DNA from 2 places in the Hydrogenispora ethanolica genome. Region 2 is predicted to be linked to the other one. Evidence: riboswitches for the same ligand, from Rfam matches in the RefSeq annotation. Region 2 holds a riboswitch; the other holds the start of a gene.
What was found. A riboswitch is a leader RNA that binds a small molecule or an ion and turns the genes downstream of it on or off. The one in region 2 is predicted to bind thiamine pyrophosphate.
Positions count from the first base shown of each region.

Region 1: it holds a riboswitch for thiamine pyrophosphate, as region 2 does, so the genes downstream of both, EDC14_RS07535 (thiamine-phosphate synthase family protein) here and EDC14_RS20245 (thiamine ABC transporter substrate-binding protein) in region 2, are expected to answer to the same signal.

Region 1 covers NZ_SLUN01000006.1:183,318-188,101, reverse strand. The annotation lists gene EDC14_RS07540 (GxxExxY protein) at 1-316, opposite strand, end outside; gene EDC14_RS07535 (thiamine-phosphate synthase family protein) at 671-2,248, opposite strand; TPP riboswitch at 2,390-2,502, opposite strand; gene EDC14_RS07530 (GNAT family N-acetyltransferase) at 2,591-3,136, opposite strand; gene EDC14_RS07525 (cupin domain-containing protein) at 3,158-3,493, opposite strand; gene EDC14_RS07520 (AAA family ATPase) at 3,659-4,174, shown strand; gene EDC14_RS07515 (TrpB-like pyridoxal phosphate-dependent enzyme) at 4,214-4,784, opposite strand, start outside.
Region 2 covers NZ_SLUN01000032.1:3,332-8,115, reverse strand. The annotation lists gene EDC14_RS20260 (cache domain-containing sensor histidine kinase) at 1-244, opposite strand, end outside; gene EDC14_RS20255 (hypothetical protein) at 624-1,196, shown strand; gene EDC14_RS20250 (L,D-transpeptidase) at 1,256-2,377, opposite strand; TPP riboswitch at 2,514-2,612, shown strand; gene EDC14_RS20245 (thiamine ABC transporter substrate-binding protein) at 2,681-3,691, shown strand; gene EDC14_RS20240 (ABC transporter permease) at 3,713-4,784, shown strand, end outside.

The DNA of each region.
Region 1 (4,784 bases), on a different contig from region 2:
AGTATCCAAGCTTGCAGCCAGTAAGCCTCAAATATGTTTGAACCTGCTTTTTATGAGCGGCTGTTACCTGTTCTACCGACTTTAGCTCCACGATAACTTTTCCTTCCACAATCAGATCGGCCCGGAAACTCTCATCAAATTGAATTTCTTTATATACAATCGGAATCGGCACCTCCCGTTTAACTTGTAAACCCCGTTGCTTCAGTTCGTATTCCAATATTACCGCATATACCGATTCAAGCAGACCGGGCCCGAGTTCGCGATGCACTCTAATTGCCGTATCGACTATGAGCGCCCCAATTTCATTTTCCGTCATTTCTCTGCGCCTCCGCGCCTCTGCGGGAGATAATATAATTCCCCCCCCCGAATCACTCTTCCCCGGCCTATTATTTCTCCTCCCGCGGAGGCGCAAAGGCGCGGAGTACTATCATTCAGGGCGATTGACACAATGAATATATTCCCGGTTCATGAGTTCTGCGCCGAAGTCAAGCAAACCCAGCGTCACTTCTATCCCAATTATACCACAATATAACAAAAAATCCGTCTTTCCGCTTGCTCCCGATTATGAAGGCGGTTTTATATCTCATAGAAATAAGCGGCCCTGTCACCTCCTCCCAAAAGCAAAAAAGACCCGCTACACATCTTGTGGCGGGTCCTCCCCCCTCTCGGATCACTCTTGAGTGATCCGCATTATCTTGCCTTCCAGCTCCTCCAGCGTACTTCCCAATAGCAAAATAAGCTTCTCCAGATTCAACCGGTCCGGGATCGCGATGACATCCGGCAACTCCCCGCAACTCCGCAGCACCGCCTCAAGGTCGCGCGCAAAATCCTCGTCCGACTGCCGGTAGCCCTCGGGGACCGGCATCTCGGCAATCCGGTAATCCCCTTTGCGGCAGGCCCGGCGGATCGCCTCGTTATTCCGCAGGTTGATGACGCAACGCGCCTCCGGGAAATATTTTCTCACGATCAATAGCGTATTTCCCATATACGTGCTGGCTCCCATCTCCGGCGCGGTGCTGGCCACCGCTTTCCCCTTGACCCGGATGATCCGGCCCGGGATGCCGGCCACTTGGTCGAGGGTCTCGCTGTCCGCGGCGGCATAAGCGATGTTGGCGCCGATCTCCGGCAGCAGCGGAGCCAGCTCCCGCTGGCACAAGCGGTTCACGGTTTCCTGAAGCTCCCGGCAGAGCTTTTGAGCTCTTTGCTGTTCGGGGCGCTGCGACCGTTCCTGAATGACGGCGGCGGCGTTGAAGAAGACATCCCAGAATTGATCGATGGCCGGGGGAACCAGCGGGAAACTTTGGCCTCCCGCTGCGTAGACGCAGCCTTTCTCCGGACCGGTCACCTTGCCGATGATCCGGGCCGGAATTCCGGCCTCGCCGTAGGCGGCCAACAATTCCGGCGTATACTCCGGCGCGCAGGTCAGGACCAGAGTGCCCTCGCTGATGACTTCCCAGGGGTCCAGTCCGAAATAACCGCAAACCGCCCGGATATCCTCGGGAATCAAGATATCGTCCCTGCGGACCGCGATCCCCTGCTTCGCGGCCTGGGCGATCTCCCAGAGGCCCCGCTTCAGTCCGCCCTCGGTGGCGTCATGCATGGCGTGGACGCCGGGGTTGCGGGCCGCGATGGCGGCGTCCCGGACCACCGACACCTCCCGCAGGCGCGCCGCCGCCCGTTTGACGATCTCCGCCGGCAGGCTTCGCAGCAGCTGATCTTTTAGTTCGTAGGCCAATAGCGCCGCCGCTTCCACGCCGGCCCCCTTGGTCATGACGATGTCATCGCCTTCCCGCGCCCCTTTGGGGGAAACATAGGCGTCGCCATGGCCCCAGACCGTGATCCCGCCGATGGTCGGAACGGTCACCGCCCCGTAGAAACCGGTGTGGCCGCCCACAATGGCGATCCCCAGTTCCGCCGCATACCGGCTGATGTTGGCGATGAGCGAGCCGACGTATGCTTCGGCCGTGCCCGGCGGCAGCAACAGCGAATAGGTCATGTACCGGGGCCGGATCCCCATCACCGCCACGTCGCTGGCGCCAATATGGACCGTGAGAAAAGCGAAATCCTCCGGGGACATATTCAGGCTCGGGAAGATCGGATCCTCGGCAATGGCCATATAGCCGTCGCCCACCCGCAGGATCGCCGCGTCCACCCCCATGGCGGGTCCGATCACCACCCGCGAGTTCTCATGGCCGACGCTCGCGATAATGTTGCGCTGAAAAAAATCATCATTGACTTTGCCGATCATGGGTTGGTTCCTCCTTAAATAATAGTTTGATTTTGGAATCCGTTTGAAATCGCAGTTGTGCAAGCTTAACCTTCCATGGAGCCGGCCTGATGATCCCGCAAACCAAAATAAAAAAGCTATACGCGCCAACGGAGGCGTATAGCTTTGATCACCTTTTTTCCCTTCGCCGGCATTATCCAGATCAGGTTCTATGGGTCGGAACAGAAAAGCAGTTCCCTCTCAGCCGGATTCATCCAGCTCCCCGTCAACTTGGCTATGCAATTGTTTTGAAACCTACATTCAGTTTAGTCTTTCCGGCGGCGGATGTCAATGGATTCGGCCAAAATCGCCAGCGACGGTCCTTTATCGGCTTTTCTCCGGACTACGCATTGCCTTCCAATCGTCCCGGGTGATGGCCATCATACAGAAATCCCGGTACTCCCCCTGAACCAAGGCGAATTTCCGCAACACTCCCTCAAGGCTGAAACCGGCCTTCTCGCCGCTGCGGCGCATTCCGTGATTGTCGACGCGGGTCAGGAACTGGACCCGCATCAGCGGCTTGGTCCCAAACAAGTGGTCCACGAAAAGCTCCAGGCATTCCCGACCGATCCCCTTGCCCCGGGCCGAAGGTTCGGCGATCAGGATGCCGATCTCCAGCGCCACATTGCTCCCGGCGACTTCATGGTAGCTAAGGATGCCGATGGGGTTGCCCTCCAGGTCCTCGATCAGCGCATCCAGCCGGCCCTTATCCCCGAGCACGGCTTCCATTCCCTCCAAAAATTTCTCTTCATTTACCAATATCGTATCCATGAACCCACCCATGCTCTCTTGATCGCTCCGCCATTGATAGAGCAGCTCCAGGTCATCCTTTTGCAACGGCCGGATCGTAACCTGCTCGCCGATTAACACCGGGTCCTCCCCCTCTCCATCCTATTTTTTGGCCTGATAGCGGTCTTTTTGATCGAAATACGTCATATCCGCGTACCCGGCGTAGATTTTTCCGGAATGCTTGACTCCGGCGGGGAGAAAATAGCGGTCTCCCTTGGTGAAGCTATGGGGAACGCCGTCGATGCACAAGTCGATCCGGCCTTCCAGGACGATGCCCCATTGCGCGGCGTGGGCATGTTCGGCCAGATCCACGTCTTGGCTGAATTCCATGAAGATGATCTGGTGGTTTTCGGCCTGCGAAAGATAGGCCTTGATCCCCGGCAAGGGGATGTCCGCCTCCGGCAAGGCCAGAACGGGCGCGGGAAACAATTCGGACATTCTAATCACTCCATCTGAAATTTTTAATCAAGTTACGATCTTCGGCAGGAAAATCCCGCCATCCGTGTTGAACCAATATGCAATCTGAATTCTTTTGCGGAAATTAATGAATCGTTTCTCGCAAATCAGGCGCTTCCAATTCATGTCCATTGCAGGAGAATACCCATGACCAAAAAACTGATCATTATCAACGGACCGCCCGGCGTCGGCAAGACCACCGTCTGCCGGGAACTCCACCGCCGGCTCGCGCCCTCGGTCTGGCTCGACGGCGACTGGTGCTGGATGATGAACCCCTTCGTCGTGACCGAGGAGAACTGCCGGATGGTCGAGGACAACATCACCCACCTGCTGCGGAACTTCCTGTCCAATTCCTCCTTCGAATACGTCCTCTTCAACTGGGTGATGCATTACGAATTCATCTTCGATCTGATCCTGGCCCCGCTCCGGGATATTCCCATCGAGCTGGTCAAAATCTCGCTGGTCTGCTCCCCCGAAGCGTTGCGGGAACGGATGGCGCGGGACGGCCGGACTGAGGAGCAGATCACGCTAAGCCTGGAAAGGTTGAAACTCTACCATTCCTTAAACACCGCCAAAATCGACACTTCCAGCCTGCCCGCGGCGGATGTCGTCGCCCGGGTCCTGCGGCAGATTCCGTCCGGGCCGGCACTCCCGGCAGAATGATAAAAGCCGTCGCGCCAGCGACGGCTTGGTCCGTGACTCTCAGCCCACTTGCACCTGGGGCAGACAGGCCATTCCCTCCTCCACCATCGCCTCCGAGTAATCGACATCCTCCAGATGATCGCGGAGATACCCCTCATAGGCCGCCAGATCGAAATGTCCGTGCCCGCTGAGGCAGAACAGGATCACTTGCTCCTCGCCCCGCTCCTTGCAGCGCAGCGCCTCCTCGACGACCGCGCTGATGGCGTGGGCCGACTCGGGCGCCGGCAGAATTCCCTCGGTCTGGGCAAAAAAGACGGCGTTCCGGAAGACATCCTTCTGGAAGACGGCCTGCGCCTCGATCAGGCCATCGTGATAGAGCTGGCTCACCAGAGCCGAATCGCCGTGGTAGCGCAAGCCTCCGGCATGAATCCCGGGCGGCACGAAGCCGTGGCCCAGGGTATACATCTTGGTGATCGGCGTCAGCTGGGCGGTATCGCCGTAATCATAGGCGAACTTGCCCTTGGTCAGGGTCGGGCAGGCTTTCGGCTCCACCGCGATGGCCCGGAGCTTCCTGCCGTCCCTCATCTTGTCATGGAGGAACGGGAAACTGATCCCGGAGAAGTTGCTGCCC
Region 2 (4,784 bases):
TTTTAAAATTGAGAAAAATATTGATATTAATCTCCCGGGTGATATCCATGGTGTAACGGCTGACGATCTCCTGGATCGTACGGGCCGATTGGTAATATGAAAAGATCCCGAGCGCCAATAAAGGGACGAGCGACACAATGGTAAAAGAGAGCGCCAACCGGAAATGGAGCCCGCGGTTCATCAGCAATCCGCGCCAGGCGCTCGACCAATCCGGTAACACCCACTTCCGCCACTGCCGCTGCATCCCATCTACCTCCCGTCATCGTTTTTTCGCATCCCGGCTCAAAAATCCTGCCTTGTATCGGTTTTTTTAAAAATTTCCTGCCAATACGTTAAAATGCAACAAATTTTGTCCGTTCTCCACCAAGCCATGGCTAAAAGAAACGTCCGTTATGATTTCCGAATCAAGCGGTCCAGCTGTTTCGGCAGCGAAAAATGATCCGATGGGGCTCGCTACCATCGTAATGTTACCGAAATAAACTCTCTCAAGCCAAATCCACCGGCTTCCGCTCGCTCCTGAGATCGCGCGCCATATCTGCCAGTCTTTTTCATAATACGACCGGAGTGCCGGACATACAATAATCCTATCTGCGAAGTAAATTTAGGCATGAAGGGGATTTAAAATGGGGCGTAAATCTTGGTTTTGGGGAATTTTGCTCTGCGGATTGATCATCGGTTCGGCGGCGTCCGGGAAAGCCTCTGATTTTCGCGGCAACCGGTGGGGCGGCTCTATGAAGCAGGTTGCGCAGCAGGAACGAGCCGAGCTGGAGTTCCGTGACGACCAATCCCTCTTCTACCGGACCCGGGTAGCCGGGCTTAATTGCTATCTGATTTATCAGTTTGACCGGAACCAGCTTTATCAGGCCGGTTACATCATTCCTCCCCGCAATCGCAATTTAAACGGTTGTTTCCAAGATTATCAAAAATTACTGCGGTATCTCGTCGCAGACTACGGCGAGCCTCAGGAGAACCAAGCGCTTTGGTCCGACAATGCTTTGCGTGATCAACCGGAAAAATACGGGATGGCGGTCAGCCTCGGTCATCTGGCGCGGCAGGCGATCTGGTACACTCCGGGCACTGTTATCCGCCTCCGGCTTTGGGGCGAAAATCGCCAAATCAATTTGGGAGCGGGCTTTTTCCGTCGAACGCAAGAAGAAACGCATCCCCACTCCAAAACGGTATTTTTCGGAATCTGAGAGCGAACCGATGGCAGGTTAACACCGGTCCCAAAATTAAAGAATAATCGGCTTGCGAGCTAATTCGGCTTAGTCTCTGTTTTTAGACGTAGCGTCCAGGTAGTTTCATCCCAATCATAACGCAATCCTCGCTTGGTCGAGGTCAAAACATCGAGCGGGATCCAATCGAAATTCGCAACTGAGCCAGTCGTTCCGCTCTGTCCGTTCTGCGCCGGAATGGATTCCGGCTCCAGATTGAGCGCCGGCCCGATGAGCCGGCGGTTCAACTCCAACCGATCGGCGGTCTTCCTTCCGGCGGCTCCGGCGATTATTTTGCCGTTGAGCAAGACTTTGAAGCGGTAAACCTCCAACGTATCATGTTCCGGATACCAGATCAGCTTCCATTGGCCTGCTTCGAAGTCCGCCAAGGCTTTCAAAGGCTGATACCCCGGAAAATCGCTCGCCGGAACCGTCGCTGGCAGACCATTGCTATAGAACTCCTGATTCCAATAGAAACCGTCGTTCCCCAGTAGATCCCCATCCAGGCGGATCAACCGGGGCACCTCGATGGCTGTCGGCCGCTTATGCTTCAAGAGTTCATCCAACGACTTCCAATGCGGTTCGCCCTCCCAGTTTAAAGCGGAGATCACCTGTTCCACCCGGCCGGGAGGATCTATTCGATAGATGTCGGGAAAAAGGGTCAGCCAAACGCGATGTTCCTCGTCCATCTCCCCTACGACGGTCCGATATTCAATCTCCACCGGGGTTCCCGGCAGTACCAAGTTGAAAAGGACTTCAATATCGTGATTATACATCCGGAAACACCCCTGGGAGACCGGGCTTCCAATGGACCATTCGGCGTTGTTGCCGTGAATTCCGTAGCCGGGCCGGTTCAATCCCAACCAGTATTTGCCCAGCGGGTTGTTCGGACCGGGCGGTACCGGCTGCCGCTTGCTCGGATACCAAGTGGGGTTGAGCACTTTGTTGATTACCCAAAAACTGCCGATGGGCGAGGGTGAATCCGATTTCCCTACCGCCACATAGAAACTGCGATACAATTCAGTCCCGTGATACAAATAGAGCCGGTATTCCGGGATATTGATTCGGATGTGCCAGGAATCGGCGGTTGAACCGACCGCGCCAACCGGCAGACTGAGCAATACCAGCAGACCCAGGATGATTCGTAGTTGTTTCGTTACCACCAAAAGCTCCTCCATCTCCGCTTATCTGTTATAGTAGGGTGCCTAGAAGCAGTCGAGATATGCTTTCTTTCGCCAAAAATCAGCCGGGGTTCTCCTGAAAAGTTTGACTTCAATGGTGAAATATGCTAAAATATTTTTTAACCTAAAGGGGTGCTCCTGAACTTGGGGCTGAGATCATACCCTATGAACCTGACCCGGGTAATGCCGGCGGAGGGAGAATTCGGAATCAACGCGATGACCCCCCTTTTTCAAAGGGGGGTTTTGTTTGGGAGCCCACTTGAAAAATTCGAGGAGGATGCCATCATGATCAAAAAATTGCTTCGTCTCCTGATTCCGGTGGGACTTTTGATTGCGCTCGCCGGAGTCTGCGTCAGTGCTCCTCAAGCCCTGACGGTGTACACGTATTCCAGCTTTCCGGTGCCCTTGATCGAAAAGATCAAAAGCCATTTCGCGGAGAAATACCATCTCACAGTGAACTTCCGCTCTTTCTCGGACACGGGGCCGCTCTTCAATCAATTGCTCCAGGAGAAAAGTTCTCCCCAAGCCGACCTGGTGATCGGCCTGGATAATAACTATGCCGCCAAGGCCGGCAAATATAATCTATTCAGCCCCTACCGTCCCAAGGCGGTCAATCACATCAAAAAAGAACTGATCTTCGATCGCCATTTCCGGTTGATCCCTTACGATTACGGTTTTATTGTTTTCAATTTCAACCGGGAAGCCTTGAAACAGGTTCCCAGAACTCATAAGGACCTGCTGGATCCGGCTTACAAAGGGAAGATCATCATCGAAAACCCGCTGACTTCTTCGCCGGGACAAGTTTTTCTCCTGACGACCATCGCCTTATACGGCGAAAAAGGGTATTTGGAATATTGGAAGAGTCTCCGCAAAAATATTCTGGCGATCACCCCGGGTTGGGATGAGGCCTATGGAATGTACACCAACGGGGAAGCGCCCATCGTCCTCTCCTATGGGACCAGTCCGGTTTATCATCTTATCAGTGAAAAAACCGAAAAATATCAGGCTCTGGTCCTGGACGGAGCCGCCTACGCCCAGATTGAGGGAATGGGCATTGTCAAGGGCAGCAAACATACCCGGGAAGCCACGCTTTTAGTGGATTACATCCTGGATCCCGACTTTCAAGCGGCCCTTCCGGAACAACAGTTCATGTATCCCATCCGTTCCGACGTGCCGTTGCCGGCCAGTTTCCGGATCGCCGCCAAGGCCGACCGGGTATTGAACCTGCCCCAGGCGAAGGTGGAGGCCAACCTCCAACGCTGGCTCGACCAGTGGGAGAAAGCCATTAATCAGTAGAATGGAAATATCGAACCTGCCATGAGAAAATTCCGGCGCGATCTCATCCTGTTGATTATTATGGGCGGCTGTTTTTATTTGCCGGTCTTCTTCGTACTGGCCCAGGCTTTTTGGGGAGCTGACGCCTGGGCCAGCCTTTGGCAATTCATCCGGTCGGGAGTTTTCCGGAACACCCTGCTTTTTTCACTTAGCGAAGCTTTGCTCAGCGCCGCTTTCAGCCTAGTCATCGCGTTACCGGGCGCCTACTTCTTTGGCCGCTACGATTTCCCGGGCAAACGGTTGCTCCGCAGTTGGCTGGCGATTCCCTTCATGCTGCCCGGCATCCTGGTCGTGCTGGGCCTGGTGATCTTTTACGGCAAAAACGGGGTCTTCTCCCAGTGGTTAGCAGGGCTGTTTCCTGAGGCCCATTGGGAGATGAACTACCTCTATAGTTTTTGGGGAATCGTCTTGGCCAACGTTTTTTATAATTTCGCCTTCTGCCTGCGTTTGCTCGGTGAGCGCTGGGAAAAGATCGATCCGCGCTTGAGCGAGGCCTCCCAGTTGCATGGAGCCGGAGCGTTGGAGACGTGGCTGCGTGTCGTCTGGCCGTTACTGCGGCCCACGGCGGCCTATCTCTTTACCATGGTCTTTCTCTATTCCTTTCTCAGTTTTACAGTAGTCTTAATTCTCGGAGGCTATCTTTATAAGACCTTTGAGGTGCTCATTTATATTGAGTTTAATAGCAAGCTGAATTTGAGCGGTGCGGCAACCATCGCTGCGCTGCAAATGCTGCTGTTGGCCGGGGTGCTTCTGATTCAGGGAATGCTCGCCCGGTCAGCGGCGGCCTATTCAAACTTTCAAGCGGAGCGGCCCGCTCTAAGCTTCCGGCGCCAGCCGCTGGCTACGGTTCTTTTCCTGACTTACCTGGCAACCATCACGCTCTTCTTCATGAGTCCATTGATTGCGGTAATCGCCCGTTCCTTTCAAACGCAGTCCGGGTCCGCTTTTACCTTCATCAACTATGCCTCCCTGATGGGAACCGGCTTTACCTTTGCGATTGGCAAAAGCTTCGCCCAGGTTCTCGGGTCCAGCCTATCGATTGCTTTCATCGCTG